3 regions of the Halomonas sp. ND22Bw genome follow, and region 1 is predicted to be linked to each of the others. Evidence: predicted binding sites of a transcription regulator. Region 1 holds the regulator's gene; each other region holds the start of a gene.
The links. The regulator FNR, encoded in region 1, switches genes on or off when oxygen is low (the NO sensors DNR and NnrR bind a similar motif). The targets are predictions, from matches to a motif close to TTGATNTANATCAA.

Region 1 (5,552 bases):
GCTGGCCGGCGCCGACATCGCCTTCGCCATGAACGCGGCCACCGACCTGGCCCGCACCCGGGCCGACGCCGTGCTGCTCGGCCCCCATCTCGGGCGGCTGGTCGAAGCGCTCGACGTCGGCCGCGCCACGCGGCGCATCATCCGCCAGAACCTGGGCTGGGCGCTGGCCTACAACCTGCTGGCCCTGCCCCCGGCGGCGCTGGGCTGGGTGCCCCCCTGGCTGGCGGCGCTGGGCATGTCGGCGAGTTCGCTGGTGGTGGTCGCCAATGCCCTGAGGCTGGCCCGCCAGCGGCGCGCCGAGCATACCCTCGCCCGGGAGGCATCATGAGCATTCTCTACCTGCTGATACCGCTGTCGCTGATCCTGCTCGGCCTGGCCGTCTGGGCCTTCTTCTGGGCCGTGCGCCACGACCAGTTCGAGGACCTGGAAGGCCCGGCGCATCGCATCCTGTTCGACGATGACGACCCGCCGCAAGGGCCAGGCCCAGCGCACGATGCGGGCGAGCCGAACGCCGCCCCCGACCGTGACCGAACCCGGGACAAGGACAGCGACAAGGACGCCCGATGAACCCCACCGGACTCGACCTGCCACCGCTGGCCGCGGCCTTCGTCTTCGGCCTGCTCGGCGGCGCCCACTGCATCGGCATGTGCGGCGGCATCATGAGCGCCCTGAGTTTCGCCGTGCCGCCCAGCCTGCGCCATCCGGCCCGGCTCGGCGGCCTGCTGCTGGGCTACAACCTGGGGCGCATCGCCAGCTACGTGCTCGCGGGCGCCCTGGCCGCCGGGCTCGGCACCCTGGTCGGGCTGGCCCCCGGGGTGCGCCTGGCGCTGCAGGTGCTGGCCGCGACGATGCTGATCCTGATGGCGCTCTACATCGCCGACTGGTGGAAGGGGCTGCTGAGGCTGGAGGCCCTCGGCAAGCGCCTGTGGCGCCGCCTGGAGCCCCTCGGACGGCGACTGATGCCGGTCGTGACGGTGCCCCAGGCGATGGCCCTGGGCGCCGTCTGGGGCTGGCTGCCCTGCGGACTGGTCTACTCGATGCTGACCTGGAGCCTGGCCAGCGCCGATCCGCTGCGCGGCGCGGCGCTGATGGGCGCCTTCGGACTCGGCACCCTGCCGGCGCTGCTGGCCACCGGCCTGGCCGCGCGTCGGCTGGGCGGCCTGATCCGCCACCCGGCCACCCGCACCCTGGCGGCACTGACGATCATCGGCTTCGCCCTGTGGCAGCTGTGGGGGCTGTGGCCGGGCGCGATGCCCCATGAGGCCGGTCACGCCGGGCAGCACTGAACCGCTTTCGCCGTCGCGCTTGACCCAGCGCAACACCGCCCGCTTCCGCGACCGCTAGCCTGATGGCATGCACTCCCGGAATCCTGCCATGCCCGTCACCGCTCCTTCCGACTTCGGCGCCGACGACTACGCCGCGGCGCTGGCCGCCAGCAACGCCGACGCCCGTCCCCTGTCGCTGCATCTGCGCCTGCCGCTGCGCCACGATGGCGACGCGCGCGTCGATCACGCCAAGGGCATGGACCCGTTCGAAGTCGACCTGGCCCGACTGGATCGCGAGATGGTGCTGGTGCGACGCTGCCTCGCCCCCGATCGACGGCTCGAGGCCCTGCACTGGGGCGGCAGCCTGCCCCCCTGGCTGAGCCTGTCGCGGATGAGCGGGCTGGTCGATCGGCTGGCCTCGCGCTTTCCCTTCGAATCGGGACATTGGCGCGACTTCACCGTCGAACTCGATCCCCGTGCCACGGATCTTCTCACCCTGCGCCATCTGGAAGCACTGGGCTTCAACCGCCTGAAGCTGGTCATGCGCCTGCCGAGGGCCGACCGCCCGGAAGCCCTGACGCGGCTGCAGTCACGCATCGAGCCGCTGCTCGACGAGACCGTTCGCATGGGCTGGCACTCGCTGAACCTGGTGCTGATCGTGCCGCCGGCGACGCCCGAGCAGGAGGCCGCCGCGGCGCTCGCCACGCTGATGGCCATGACGCCGCCACGCCTCTCGCTGCGCCCGGACCCCGCCTGGCAGGAAGGCGAGTCGACGCTGCCGGCGACACTGCTGGCTCGGATCGAGGACCGCCTGGCCGGAAACGGCTATCGGTCGCTGGGAGGCGGGTTCTACGCCCGCCACGGCGCCGCGCTGGAGGACGCCCGGGCGCAGACGCGACGCGAGCAGGCCCGCGACCGGCTGGGGCTTGGCCCCGGTGCCATCTCGCGGCTGCCCGACGCCGTGGCCTGCAACGCCGGCTCGGCCGAGGACTATGCCGCGGCGCTGGATGAGGGGCGACTGGCCACCGCATCGGGGCACTGGTCGCGCTGCCGCCGTTCGGGCACAGGACACGGCTAAGGGATGCTATGCCCGGGCGGGTGCTATCCGCCATAATGGGGGAGGCAAGCCCCGATCAAGGAGGACAGCATGCCCGATATCGCAGCCGGCAGGCGCCGCTCACTGCTGCACGAGACCCGCTGCCGGACCTGCAGCCTGAGTTCCCTGTGCCTGCCCCTGGCCCTCGAACTCGAGGACATCGATCAGTTCGATGCCATCATCCGCCGCCGTCCGCCGCTCAAGAAGGGCGAGTCGCTGTTCCGTCAGGGCAGCCCCTTCACCAGCGTCTATGCGGTTCGCTCCGGCAGCCTCAAGCAGATCACCAGCGAAGGCGGCGGCATGGATCAGCTGACCAACTTCTATCTGCCCAGCGAACTGGTGGGGCTGGACGGCATCGACGAGTCGACCTATCCCGGCTCGGTCATCGCGCTCGAGACCACCACCGTGTGCGAGATCCCCTTCGATCGCCTGGATGCCCTGTCGGAAAGCCTGCCGGAGCTGCGCGCCCAGCTCTACCGCAGCATGAGCAAGGAAATGCGCGACGACCGCCGCATGATGCGCCTGCTGTCGCGCAAGACCGCCGACCAGCGGCTGGCCACCTTCTTCGCCAGCCTCTCCGACCGCTTCCGGCGCCGCGGCTACTCCGCCTACAGCTTCCGGCTCTCCATGTCCCGGGCCGACATCGGCAACTACCTGGGGCTGGCCGTGGAAACCGTCAGCCGCATCCTGGGCCGCTTCCAGCAGCAGGGCCTGGTGGCCGTCTCCGGCCGCGAGGTGAACATCCTCGACCTGGACGCCCTGGCCGAGCTGGCCGAGGAAGAGGGCTGCCGCTGACGCGCCTTCGCCGCGAGCGGGAAGCCGGAAAACGCACCGCCCCCATGGCCGGCAGCACATGGGGGCGGTCTTTGTTGGGTTCTTCCCTCTCCCGGCACGAAGTGCCGCGCTCCAAGCTTCCCGCTTATCGCTCCTGGTGCAGATCGATGCGGTCGGCCTGCATCTTCGCCTGCTTCTCCTCCAGACCGGCGAAGTCGAACAGCTCGCGGTCGGCCAGCTGCGAGGGGGCGACGTTGGTCACCGCCTTGAACATGCTCTCCAGGCGGCCGGGATGCTTGGCCTCCCACTCGGCCAGCATTTCCTTGACCACCTGGCGCTGCAGGTTGGGCTGCGAGCCGCACAGGTTGCAGGGGATGATCGGGAAGGCCATGCGCTCCGAGAACTCGGCGATGTCGGCCTCGCGGCAGTAGGCCAGCGGGCGGATGACGATATTCTTGCCGTCGTCGGAGAGCAGCTTGGGCGGCATCGACTTGAGGCTGCCGCCGAAGAACATGTTGAGGAACAGCGTCTCGAGGATGTCCTCGCGATGATGACCGAGCGCGATCTTGGTGGCACCGATCTCCTCGGCATAGCCATAGAGGGAGCCGCGGCGCAGCCGCGAGCACAGCGCGCAGGTGGTCTTGCCTTCCGGGGTCTTCTCCTTGACCACCGAGTAGGTGTCGCGCTCGAGGATATGGTAATCGACGCCGAGCCCATCCAGGTACTCGGGCAGCACATGCTCGGGGAAGCCGGGCTGCTTCTGGTCGAGGTTCACCGCCACCAGCGAGAAGTTCACCGGCGCGTTGCGCTGCAGATTCCGCAGGATCTCCAGCATGGTGTAGCTGTCCTTGCCGCCGGACAGGCACACCATCACCTTGTCGCCCTCGCGGATCATGTCGAAGTCGATGATGGCGTTGCCGACCTGGCGCCGCAGACGCTTCTGCAGCTTGTTGAACTCGCGCTTGGCCTTGGCGTCGGGCGCCTCGGCGGACGGGGTCGACGGCTCGGCCGAAGCGGCCTCATCGGCGGGACGGGGATCGAAGGTCACGGCATCTTGCATGGTCGGGGCGCTGCCAGGGCAATCGGGGAAAGGGAAAGGGCGCCTATCCTACCACCCTGCCGCCAGGCTGGCGACGTGGCGCGCGCTCAGCCGCTGCGGCGCTCGAGCAGCGCGTCGCGGTCCAGCCGCAGGTGCATCAGGGCCGTGGTCACGGCGGTGCCCAGCACGCTGTGGCGCCCCATCAGCGGCACCTCGAGCTGCGCGGCGACCCGCTCGAAGGCCGGCGCCACCTCGAGCCGCGAATGATGATGGTAACGCTGGTAACGCTGGACCAGGTCGATGCCGGCATTGGGCAGGTCGAAGCCGAATCGGGCGCGCAGCGGGCGGTTCAGCAACGCCAGGTCGCGATCCAGCCGCCAGCCGACCAGCGGGCGATTGCCGACGAAGTCGAGCAGCCGCGCCAGGGCCTGGTCGAGCGTCACGCCGTCGTCGAGATCGATGCCGCGCAGGCCGTGACGCCGCAGCACCTCGGCGTCCACGCCTTCCGGGCGCGCCAGCCGCAGCTCCAGCGACTCGCTGGTCAGCACCCGATCGCCGCGCAGGCGCACCGCGGCGATCGCCAGCGGCTCGGCGCTGCGCACGTCGCCGCCGGTCGACTGCACGGCCAGCGCCACCAGCTCCTCCCCCGTATAGGGGCGGAACAGCCAGCCATACTGGCCATGGGCGTGGCGGTGGCGGTCGACCAGGCGGCGCAGGGTCTTGAGCATGTCGATGTCCTTGTCGTGTCGCGAGGCGGCGGCCGGCCACCTCAGGTGTATTCGAGGTGATAACGATGGGAAATCCGCTGCTTGAAGTCCTTGACGATGTGCAGCGCCTCGCGCAGCAGGTCACGCTCCAGCGACGACAGCGACTGGACCACGACCCGGTCCGGCTCGCCGTTCTCGTCGCCGCCGTCGCCCTCCAGCCGCGCCAGCTGCTGCTCGAGGCGCAGCTGGGTGAACAGCGACAGCGCCTCCCCCAGGTCTTCGGCGAAGCGCTCCTCGAGCCGCCCGTCGGCGGCCAGGGCATCGAGGCGATCCAGGGTGCCGGTGGCGAGGATGCCGCGCTCCAGCGCCATGACCCGCACGCCATGCACGATGGGAAAGATGCCGCCCTTCTTGATGTCGATGCCGTGCTGGGGCTTCTTCAGCGAGCCGAACAGGGTCAGCGGCGTGGAGAAGCGCATCACCGGCCGGGCGAAGTAGGAGAGCAGCAGCTCGTCACGGGAGGCCGCCTCGAACAGCGTCTCCCTCACCCGCTCGAGCAGTGCCGGATTGCCGGCCACCGCATGAGCGTCGAGCATGATCGCCAGCTTCATCAGGCTGTCGCCGTCGCGGGCCTCGACCCAGCGCGCGATGCGCGCCTTCCACTGGCGCTC
Region 2 (5,552 bases), on a different contig from region 1:
GATCGCCGGTGACGTCCTGGTTCTGCTTGCGATCGCGGATGCTGACGTAGAACTGGATCAGCGTGCAGGCGATACCGGCGGCGATGATCAACGCACCGACCCAGGCCACGATCATCAGCGGCTGCCAGTCACCGTTCTCGTAGGACTGCATGCGACGCACGGCACCGAAGAAGCTCAGCACGTACAGCGGCACGAAGGCCATGTAGAAGCCGACCAGCCAGCACCAGAAGGAACGCTTGCCCCACTTCTCGTTGAGGGTGAAGCCGAAGGCCTTCGGGAACCAGTAGGTCAGGCCCGCCAGCATGCCGAACACCACGCCGCCGATGATGACGTTGTGGAAGTGGGCGATGACGAACAGGCTGTTGTGCAGCACGAAGTTGGCCGCCGGAATGGACAGCATCACACCGGTCATGCCACCCAGGGAGAAGGTGATGATGAAGCCCAGGGTCCACAGCACCGGCGAGGTGAACTCGATCCGGCCGCGGTACATGGTGAACAGCCAGTTGAAGATCTTCACGCCGGTGGGGATGGCGATGATCATCGTCATGATGCCGAAGAAGGCATTGACGTTGGCGCCCGCGCCCATGGTGAAGAAGTGGTGCAGCCAGACGATGAACGACAGCACGGTGATGGCGACGGTCGCCCACACCATGGTGCCGTAGCCGAACAGACGCTTGCGTGCGAAGGTCGCGATGACCTCGGAGAACACGCCGAAGGCCGGCAGGATCAGGATGTACACCTCAGGATGGCCCCAGGCCCAGATGAGGTTGACGTACATCATCATGTTGCCACCGAGATCGGTGGTGAAGAAGTTCATCCCCAGGTAACGATCCAGCGTCAGCAGCGCGATGGTGGCGGTCAGGATCGGGAACGAGGCGATGATCAGGACGTTCGCGCACAGCGAGGTCCAGGTGAAGATGGGCATGCGGAACAGGGTCATGCCCTTGGTGCGCATCTTCAGGATGGTGACGAAGAAGTTGATGCCGGTCAGGGTCGTGCCGATACCGGATATCTGCAACGCCCAGATCCAGTAATCCACGCCGACGCCGGGACTGTAGTCGAGCCCCGATAGTGGCGCATACGCCAGCCAGCCGGTCTTGGCGAACTCACCGGCGAACAGCGAGACGTTGACCAGGATCACGCCCGCCGCGAACAGCCAGAAGCTCAGGTTGTTCAGGAACGGGAAGGCCACGTCGCGCGCGCCGATCTGCAGCGGCACCACCAGGTTCATCAGGCCGATGACCATGGGCATGGCGACGAAGAAGATCATGATCACGCCGTGGGCAGTGAAGATCTGGTCATAGTGCGAGGGCGGCAGGAAGCCCTCGGCCCCGGCCGACGCCATCGCCAGCTGGGAGCGCATCATGATCGCATCGGCGAAGCCGCGCAGCAGCATCACCAGCGCCACGATGAAGTACATGATGCCGAGCTTCTTGTGGTCGACGGAGGTGACCCACTCGTTCCACAGATAGCCCCACTTCTTGAAGTAGGTGATGGCGGCCACCAGCGCGAGCCCACCCAGGACGATACCGGTAATGGTCGTCATGATGATGGGATCGTGCGTCGGGATCGCCTCTAGGCTGAGTTTTCCGAACATGATTTACTCCGCTGCCTCCGCGCTCATGGGCGTGCCGTGAGACTCGGCCGAATCGCCGTGATCGTCGCCATGACCAGCGCCGTGACCGCCGTGACCGAAGCCATCGGCGTAGCTGTCGGCGTACTGGGCCATGCGCTGCTCGTGATCGCCGCCGGCATGGAAGCTCTTGATGATGCTCTCGTAGAGAGAGGGGGATACCTCGGAGAAATACTGGATCTCGTTGTCCTCGGAAGGCGCAGCGAGTTCGTTGTATTCCGCCGGGTAGGTCAGGGACTCGGACGACTCGCGGACCTTGGCCACCCAGGCCTCGAAGTCTTCCTGGGAGCCCACATGGGCGTCGAAGGTCATGCCGGAGAAGCCCGCACCGCTGTAGTTGGTGGAGCGACCGGGATAGACGCCCGGCTCATCGGCGACCAGGTGCACGTCGTTGTCCATGCCGGCCATGGCATAGATCTGACTGCCCAGACGCGGGATGAAGAAGGCGTTCATGACCGAGCCGGAAGACACGCGGAAGCGGACCGGCGTATCCGCGGGGAAGGCCAGCTCGTTGACGGTGGCGATGCCCTGCTCGGGATAGATGAACAGCCATTTCCAGTCCAGCGATACCGCCTGGATCTCGATCGGCTCTTGCTGCTCTGCGGTCGGCTCGATGGGCTTGTGCGGGTCAAGGCTGTGCGAGGTGTACCAGGTCAGCACGGCCAGGAACACGATGATCACACAGGGGATGAACCACACGACCGCCTCGATCAGATTGGAATGGTGCCAATCCGGGCGGTAGGAGGCTTCGCGGTTACTGCGGCGATAGCGCCAGGCGAAGAGCAGCGTCATCACGATCACGGGAATGACCACGATCTGCATCAGACCGAAGGACGTGAGGATCAGGGTTCGCTGTTCTTCCCCGATCTGGCCCTTGGGGTCCAGCAGCGCCGAGCTGCACCCTGCCAGCACCAGGGGCAACACCGCCAGCAGCAAGACTCCGAGCTTGCGCAGGGGGGGAGTTCGATTCATGTTTCGACCTCGTCAGGCTTGGCGACAGGATAAATCCTGCTGACTTGTAGCAAGCACGCTACACAAAACCGAGACCTGTCCTGCGCCGGTTGACCCATGACCGCAGCAAAGGCTAACCATCGTGGAAAGGGCTCGGCTCACTCATGGCCAAACCCCCGCGAACGCCGCTATGGGGCGCGCGAGAAAGGGTCCGGCCGCGGGGAACGTATTGTGTAGTAAACGAGGAAAGGAGGAAAGGGACGATTTGCCGCAGCGTGTCGCACCGGCGATGACGCCGGCGCGGAAGGGAACGTTCGGGTCGCCGTCAGAGCAACCGCTGTAGAATCAATGGCCTCAGTAGCCGCCCATGCCCCGGGGCATGAAGCCGATGTGGTTCTCCACCGAGCGGGCGCCGGGCGCGTTCTCCGCCGCCACCTGCACGGCGAGACGCTGCTCCTGGCTGTCGACCAGCCCCCACAGCTGAATCTCACCCTCGCTGACGATGATGTTGAGGCGCTCGACCATCACCCCGGTATGACGCTCCACCTCCTGGAGAATCGCATCGCGGATCTCGCGATCTTCGACGCTCGCCGCGGCACGGGGTTCCGCCACCGAGAAACCGCGCAGCAGATTGGCCCGGCTGACGATGCCCACCAGCCTGCCATCGCGCACCACCGGCACCCGCTTGATGCGATGCTTCTCGAGCAGCCGCGCGATCTCGTGAACCGGCTTGTCCTCATCGATGGTGACCGGTTCGCGGGTCATGATCTCGTGGGCCAGGCGGCCATGGGTCTTGACGTACTCGCCGGGGTCGTTGACCTCGAACATGCGCAGCCACCAGGCCTTGTCGCGCCGCTCGTCTTCCGCGCGGCGAATCAGGTCGCCCTCGCTGACGATGCCCAGCACCCGCTCGTCCTCGTCGACCACCGGCACGGCGCTGATGCCGTGCTCCAGCAGCAGGCTGGCAATCTCGCGCACCTCGCTGTTCGGCGACACGGTGATCACGTGTGGGGTCATGACATCTGCGGCGCGCATGGCAACTCCTCCGAGGCGATGAGAGTGAATGCGAGGACGCTCCCCGCCCCCTCAACATAGCAACTTCCCGCCACTCGTCCTTGACCACGAGCAAGTCTCGAGACGCTCTCAGTCGCCGTCGCCCGCTTCCTCGGCGATCACCTGATCCACCTCCTCGAGTCCGGCGAAGCGCGCCGGGCGCACCATGCCCTGCTTGCTGGCATCCACCACCAGCACCCTGCGCTGGGCGGTGGCGATCGCCGCCTGCTTGGGCGCCACCTCGTGGAAGTGGAAGCAGCTCAGCCCCTGGCGCTCGTCCACGCCGGCCGCGGTCAGGAACGCCTTGTTGATCCCGAAGCCCCGGATCGTCTCGCTCATGTCGTCGCTGGAGAACGAGCGCGACGAGGCATGATAGACCCCACCCAGCAGCCACAACCGCACCCCGGGGCGCTTGCTGACCGCCTCGGCGATGTTCAGCGCATAGGTCACCACCGTCAGCGACATGTCGTCGGGCAGGCTGGCCGCCAGCGGCGCAAGGGTCGTGCCGCAGTCGATGAACAGGGTGTCTCCCTCTTCCAGCGTGGCCAGCGCCCGCTCGCACAGCCGCCGCTTGGCCTCGGCGTTGCGGTCGCGCTGCACGGCCAGGTCGTAGACCGGGGCATGACGCGGGTCGCCGGCCAGCATCAGATGGCCGCCGATCAGCGCCAGGCTGCCGTCGGACCCCGCCAGGTCGCGTCGAATCGTCATCTCCGACACCCCGCACAGGGCCGCCGCCTCGGCCAGACGCAGGCTGCCACCCTGCCCCAGCGCATGCTGCAGGCGCATCAGCCGCCCTTCACTTCGTTCGTTCAACGTGTCCCTCTCCTGGTGCTGTCCACATCCCTCGAGGCGGCCGGCGCCGCACTCGTGCTCCGCGTTGACGCCACCCTCCTTCGCAGGGTTGCGGCGCCAAATGTGATTAAAATAACATTGTCATGTTACTCAAATAACAAGCTCGCCGCTCGCCATCCCGTTCGCCCCTCACGACCGGGCTCATGATCTCCCCGTCGACGTGAGCGACGGCTGGCCGCGTGCCAGGCACCTCACCCGACAACAACCATCATCGACAACGTTCAGAGAAGCCATCCCCATGCCGATTTCCCTCGCCCCCTGCCACCGCGTCTCACTGGCCGGCCTGCTGCTGGGCGCCACCGCCCTGCCCGCCGCCGCCTCCGACAACGCCTCGGCCTTCACCCCCCAGTGGTCGTTCGCCAACGCCTCGATCAACTACCTCGACTGGTCCGACGGCACCGAGGCACGCACCGCGAGCAACGCCGCCAAGGGCGACTTCTTCTACCTCGAGCTCGAAGGCGGCGTCGGCTTCGACTGGGGCGAGTTCTACGGCTTCTACGATTTCGAGAACCCGCAGAACGACATGTCCGAGGAAGACGGCCGCGACAACCGCCGCAGCGCCGCCAAGGTCACCTCGCACATCTACCTCGGCGATACCCCCTTCTCGCTGTACTTCCACGTCTACGATTTCCGCGACTACGGCTTCGACAGCGAGGAGCAGGACCGCATCGCCGGCCTCGGCTATCGCCACACCTTCGCCAACGGCCTGTGGTTCAAGCCGTTCATCGGCAAGGCCTGGGTCGAGAGCGACGGCAACAGCTACAGCGGCGAGAACGGCTACATGGCCGGCTGGGTGCTAGGCTACGACTTCGAGGCCTTCGGCGAGGCCTTCAGCCTGACCAACTGGCACGAGCAGACCTTCGAGCGCGACGACGAGTACCTGCGCAGGAACTACGTCAACGGCCCGGCCAGCGAAGTGGGCACCAACGGCGCCGTGGCGCTGTGGTGGCACCCCATCGAGGAGATCACCACCGGCGTGCAGTACCGCTACGCGAACAACAAGCTGGGCACCGCCGGCGACTATCAGAACGCGATGATCTATACCGTCAAGGTCAACTTCCTG
Region 3 (5,552 bases), on a different contig from region 1:
GCTGGAGTGGCTCGCCGGTCGGCTGGACTGAGCGGGCGCAATCGGCCTCAGGCCGTCGTCGGCGCCGGCGCCAGACGACGGTCTCGGCTGACCCAGACCGCCAGCGCGATGGCCGGCAGACCCAGTACCGAGGCCGCCAGGAAGAAGTCCGCATAGCCGTGGGCTTCGACCACCAGGCCGCCGAAGCCGCTCAGGAACTTGCCGGGCAGGGTCATCAGCGAGGAGAACAGTGCGTACTGGGTGGCGGTGTAGGCGCGTGAGGTCAGCCCCGAGAGGAAGGCGATGAATACCGCGCTGGCCAGCCCGTTGGAGAGGTTGTCGCCGACGATGGTGACCACCAGCATCGGCAGGCTGTCGCCGGCCAGCGAGAGGGCCACGAACAGCAGGTTGGTCAGGGCGGTGGCGGTGGCGCCGAGGATCAGGATCGGCCCCACGCCGTAGCGTGCCACCAGCAGGCCGCCCAGCAGACCGCCGCCGATGCTCATGGCGATGCCGAACACGTTGGTCACGTTGGCGATGGCCTCCAGGCTGAAGCCCAGGTCGATGTAGAGCGGATTGGCCATGGACGCCATGGCCAGGTCGCTGATCCGGAACACCGCCACGAAGGCCAGTAGCCATAGCGCCTTGAGCCCGTGCCGGCCGAAGAAGTCGGTGAACGGGCAGACTACCGCGCCGATCACCCAGGCGCCCAGGCGGCGCAGCCAGGCCGGTCGGCCGCGGCTGGCACGCAGGAAGGCCCGTACCCGTGGCTCGTGGATCAGCTGGGTGGCGAGCGCCTGGCGTTCGGGCTCCGGGCGCACCAGCACCGTCAGCATGCCCACTGCCATCAGCGCCGCCATCGCCAGGTAGGCGACGTGCCAGGACACCAGCGAGGCCAGGTAGAGCGCTCCCGCCCCGGCGGCGATCAGCCCGCCGCGATAGCCGATGATATAGGTCGAGGCCATGGCCGCCTGCAGATCCTCCGGCGCCGACTCGATGCGAAAGGCGTCGATGGAAATGTCCTGGGTCGCCGAGCCGAAGGCCACCAGCAGCGCGAACAGCGCCACCAGCGGCAGCTGGTTCGGCGGATCGAGACTCGACAGCCCCGCCAGTCCTGCGGCGATCATCGCCTGGGCCAGCAGCATCCAGCCGCGGCGCTGGCCGAGCCAGCGGGTCAGGCCGGGCAGCGCCAGGCGGTCGACCACCGGCGCCCAGAAGAACTTGATCGAGTAGAGGATGCCGATCCAGGCGAAGAAGCCGATCGCCGCCACCTCGACGCCGTCGCTGCGCAGCCAGGCCGAGAGAGTGGAGAACACCAGCAGGAAGGGCAGGCCCGCCGAGAAGCCCAGGAACAGCATTGTCAGTACCGGGGCGCGCAGATAGACCGACAGGGCGCTGCGCCAGCTGCGGTGCGCGGTGGGGGTCGGCATGGCGGGGCTCTCCTTGCGATGGGTCAGGTCACGCGCCGGGCCATCGATGCTAAGATGTCGCCCTCGACGGGGCCCGGTGACGCCGGCGGCGCGCGCCGCCGATTGTTGCAGAGCCCCGGCGCCGACACCAGCCAGAGACGATCGACGACATGCGAGATGACGACCTTTCTCTCGAGGGCGCCGAGGACGCGGTGCCGCGCTGGTATGCGATCCAGTGCAAGGGCGGCGAGTCCTTCCGGGCCGCCGAGCATCTGGGCAACCAGGGCTACGAGGTCTTCCATCCTGTTCTAGAAGTGCAGAAGAAGCGCCGAGGCAAGCTCGAATGGGTGAGCGAGCCGCTCTTCCCCTATTACCTGTTCATCCGCCTCGACCGGCTGGTCAGCAACTGGCGACCGATCCGCTCGACGCGGGGCGTGCTCAAGCTCGTGACCTTCGGCGGCGAGATGCCGGTGGCGGTCGGTGACGGGCTGATCGAGGCCCTGCGCCGCCAGGCCAGCCAGGATGACGACGACGTCGCTCACGTCTATTTCCGCGCCGGCGAGACGGTGGAGATCACCGAGGGGCCGTTCAAGGACCTCCAGGCGGTCTTCGCCAGTCACAAGGGCGAGGAGCGCGCCATCGTGCTGCTCAACATGCTGCATCAGCAGCAGCGCCTGGAAATGCCCGTCTCCCGGCTGCGCCGCCGCGACTGATACGATTCTCCTTTCATTTCCCCGTACCGGAGGTCCCATGACCATCGCCCCCCAGCGGGTCGTGATCCTGCACTACGTGCTGAGCGACGAGGACGGCCAGATCCTCGACGATTCCCGTGCCCGTCAGAAACCGCTCGAATACCTGCACGGCCACGATAACCTGATGGCCGGGCTGGAGCGCGCCCTGGCCGGCAGCGAGGCCGGCGCCGAGATCGAGGTGACCCTGGCCCCCGACGAGGCCTACGGTCGGCGCGACGAGGCGCTGGTGCGCGAGGTCGGCCGCGATGCCTTCCCGGTGCCCGACCTTGCCCCGGGCATGCGCTTCCAGACCCGTGGCGACGACGGCCCGGAGATCGTCACCGTGCTCGAGGTGCGCGACGACGGCGTGCGGATCGATACCAATCATCCGCTGGCCGGACGCACCCTGCACTATCGGCTTGAGGTACTGGAGGTGCGCGAGGCCACTCGTGCCGAGCTGGCCAAGGGCCATCCGCTGCCGCCAGGCACCACGCCGGACCAGGTGGAAGACAAGAAGGTGATCTGAGCGTTTGACCCGAGAGCGCCGGCCGCGTCCTCATCGGCGTGGCCGCGTGTTCCCCTCTTTCTCTCCCGCCCTGTCTTTCTCTCCCGCCCTGTCTTCCTTCCTCCCGTCCTCCCTTCTTGCTGCCCTTCAGCGCGATGCGGCACCGTTTCCGGGGCCGATGATCTTTCCTCGGGTACGTCGTGCGGTCGTGGAACTGACCTGGATCAAGCCCGTGCGGCCGGCAGGTGCGCACCGGGCGGCGCACTTGACGCAGATCAGCGTATCGCCCGTGTCGGGTCGCTAGAGTGGAGTCATCACATCGCGACGGGAGGCAAGCACCATGTACTGGGATGATGCCGTGATCTTCGGGCTTGCCACCGTCGGCATGATGATCGCCTTCATGGGCGGCTGGATTGCCTTCGTCATCCGCGACCACCATCGTCGCAACAAGAAGCGCTGATCCACCGTTCCACCGTCGTCAGGGGAGGGGGGATTCCCCCCACTAGGCCGACCCTTCGGGGCCGGCTTTTTTTTGTGCGTCGTCCGGGGAGAGGCTTGCTCAACGGTCGGCGGTCAGGCGTTCCGGCAGGCCGGGCGCCGCGGGCGTCCAGCGTCGGGCCAGGGCGCGCATCACTCGCTCGGGATACCAGGTCCTGCCCAGGCTGCCGTTGTAGCGGGCCAGGGCGCGGGTGAGATCGCCGTCCTCCACCGCCAGGTAGTGGGCCAGTATCGTGCAGCCGTAGCGCAGGTTGCGGATGGGGTCCTTGAGGTCGTCGGCGGGCAGCCCGAGCTCCCGGATCCAGAACGGCATGATCTGCATCAGCCCCACGGCGCCGGCCGAGGATACCGCCTCGGCGCGGAAGGCGCTCTCGACCTGAATGACCGACAGCACCAGCGAAGGCGGGAGGCCGGCCAGGCTCGCCTCCTGATGGATGCGGGCCAGCAGCGTCTGGCGACGATCGGCATCGGGCACGTAGCGCGCCAGGCGCGGTGCCATGTCGTTGATCCACTGGCGGGCCGCCCACACCTCGGCGGGCGAGCGCGGCGTCTGCCGGGCGCCGTCCAGGGTCGGGCGCAGCGTGGCGGGGGGCGGCGGCAGGGCCTGAACCACCGGCGCCCGGTCCAGGACCGGGCGCGCGGAGAGGGCATCGAGGAAGTCGCTGCCCGTCGGGCCCTCGAGCGGCTGGGCGGCGAGCGGCGTCGCCAGCAGCAGGGAGGCGGCCGCCGCCAGGGCGGCCGTCAGACGCCGCTTACCGGGCGTCGATCTTCTCGCGCAGGAAGGCGAGGATGTCCCCGGCGGGGACCATGGTGGCGTCGCTGTCACGGCGTCCCTTGTACTCCAGTTCACCCTTGTCCAGCCCGCGGTCGCCGACCACCAGGCGATGGGGAATGCCCATCAGTTCCTGGTCGGCGAAACGCACGCCGGGGCGCAGGTCGCGATCGTCGAGCAGCACGTCGAAGCCGGCGGCGCTGAGCTCCTGATAGAGACGCTCGCTTTCCTCGCGCACGCGCTGCGACTTGTGAGCGTTCATCGGCACCACGGTGACGTGGAAGGGCGCGATGGCGTCCGGCCAGATGATGCCGCCGTCGTCATGGTTCTGCTCGATGGCGGCGGCCACGACCCGGCTTACCCCGATACCGTAACAGCCCATCCAGGGGTGCGCGGCCTTGCCGTTGGCGTCCAGTACGGTGGCATTCATCGCTTCGCTGTACTTCTGGCCCAGCTGGAAGACGTGCCCGACCTCGATGCCGCGCTTGATCGACAGCGTGCCCTGGCCGTCCGGGGAAGGATCGCCCTCGACCACGTTGCGCAGGTCGGCGACCTTGGGCAGCGGCAGGTCGCGCTCCCAGTTGATGCCGAAGTAGTGCTTGCCGTCGACGTTGGCGCCGGCGCCGAAGTCGCTCATCATCGCCACGCTGCGGTCGATGACGACCGGCATGTCGAGGTTCACCGGGCCCAGCGAGCCGGGGCCGGCGCCGGCCGCCGCGCGGATCTCTTCCTCGGTGCCCATGGTCAGCGGGCTCGCCACCTCGGGCAGGTTCTCGGCCTTGACCTCGTTGAGCTCGTGGTCGCCGCGCACCAGCAGCGCGATCAGGCCGCCCTCGGTGGCGTGCACCATCAGCGTCTTGATGGTCTTCTCGATCGGCAGGCCGTGCTGCTCGACCAGCGCGGCGATGGTCTTGGCATCCGGCGTGTCGACCAGGCGCAGCTCCTCGCTCGGGGCGGCGCGCTCGCCTTGGGGCGCCAGCGCTTCGGCCTTCTCCATGTTGGCGGCGTAGTCGGACTCGGTGGAGAACACGATGTCGTCCTCGCCGGAGTCGGCCAGCACGTGGAACTCGTGGGAGCCGGTGCCGCCGATGGAGCCGTTGTCGGCGATCACCGGGCGGAAGTCGAGCCCCAGGCGGGTGAAGATGCGCACGTAGGTGTCGTACATCACCTGATAGGTGTCCATCAGCGAGGCTTCGTCGATGTGGAAGGAGTAGGCGTCCTTCATCACGAACTCGCGGGAGCGCATCACGCCGAAGCGCGGGCGGATCTCGTCGCGGAACTTGGTCTGGATCTGATAGAAGTTCGACGGCAGCTGCTTGTAGCTGGCGATCTCGCGGCGCACCAGGTCGGTGATCACTTCCTCGTGGGTCGGCCCGACGCAGTAGTCGCGCTCGTGGCGGTCCTTGAGGCGCAGCAGCTCGGGCCCGTACTGGTCCCAACGGCCGGATTCCTGCCACAGCTCGGCGGGCTGCACGGCCGGCATCAGCACTTCCTGGCCACCGGCGCGATCCATCTCCTCGCGGACGATGCGCTCGACCTTGCGCAGGGTGCGAAGGCCCAGCGGCAGCCAGGTGTAGAGCCCCGAGGTCAGGCGGCGGATCATCCCCGCGCGCAGCATCAGCTGATGGCTGACCACTTCGGCGTCGGCGGGCGTTTCC

Region 2: cyoA (ubiquinol oxidase subunit II) is a predicted target of FNR. The motif match lies at 2,645-2,658, and genes of this name have one in related genera.
Region 3: ccoM (cytochrome c oxidase subunit CcoM) is a predicted target of FNR. The motif match lies at 2,839-2,852, and genes of this name have one in related genera.

What each region holds. Positions count from the first base shown of each region.
Region 1 is NZ_PXWD01000002.1:327,452-333,003, reverse strand. Features, by position in the region: gene CVH10_RS04385 (heavy metal translocating P-type ATPase) at 1-328, shown strand, start outside; gene ccoS (cbb3-type cytochrome oxidase assembly protein CcoS) at 325-567, shown strand; gene CVH10_RS04375 (sulfite exporter TauE/SafE family protein) at 564-1,286, shown strand; gene CVH10_RS04370 (hypothetical protein) at 1,375-2,343, shown strand; gene fnr (fumarate/nitrate reduction transcriptional regulator Fnr) at 2,413-3,156, shown strand; gene ttcA (tRNA 2-thiocytidine(32) synthetase TtcA) at 3,281-4,195, opposite strand; gene CVH10_RS04355 (DNA polymerase III subunit epsilon) at 4,282-4,902, opposite strand; gene CVH10_RS04350 (putative nucleotidyltransferase substrate binding domain-containing protein) at 4,944-5,552, opposite strand, start outside.
Region 2 is NZ_PXWD01000005.1:190,218-195,769, forward strand. Features, by position in the region: gene cyoB (cytochrome o ubiquinol oxidase subunit I) at 1-1,597, opposite strand, end outside; gene cyoA (ubiquinol oxidase subunit II) at 1,601-2,605, opposite strand; gene CVH10_RS09065 (CBS domain-containing protein) at 2,939-3,619, opposite strand; gene CVH10_RS09070 (DeoR family transcriptional regulator) at 3,728-4,450, opposite strand; gene CVH10_RS09075 (outer membrane protein OmpK) at 4,728-5,552, shown strand, end outside.
Region 3 is NZ_PXWD01000008.1:152,222-157,773, forward strand. Features, by position in the region: gene CVH10_RS11945 (SEC-C domain-containing protein) at 1-31, shown strand, start outside; gene CVH10_RS11950 (MFS transporter) at 48-1,409, opposite strand; gene rfaH (transcription/translation regulatory transformer protein RfaH) at 1,559-2,101, shown strand; gene CVH10_RS11960 (peptidylprolyl isomerase) at 2,139-2,645, shown strand; gene ccoM (cytochrome c oxidase subunit CcoM) at 2,965-3,084, shown strand; gene CVH10_RS11965 (lytic transglycosylase domain-containing protein) at 3,184-3,735, opposite strand; gene CVH10_RS11970 (proline--tRNA ligase) at 3,875-5,552, opposite strand, start outside.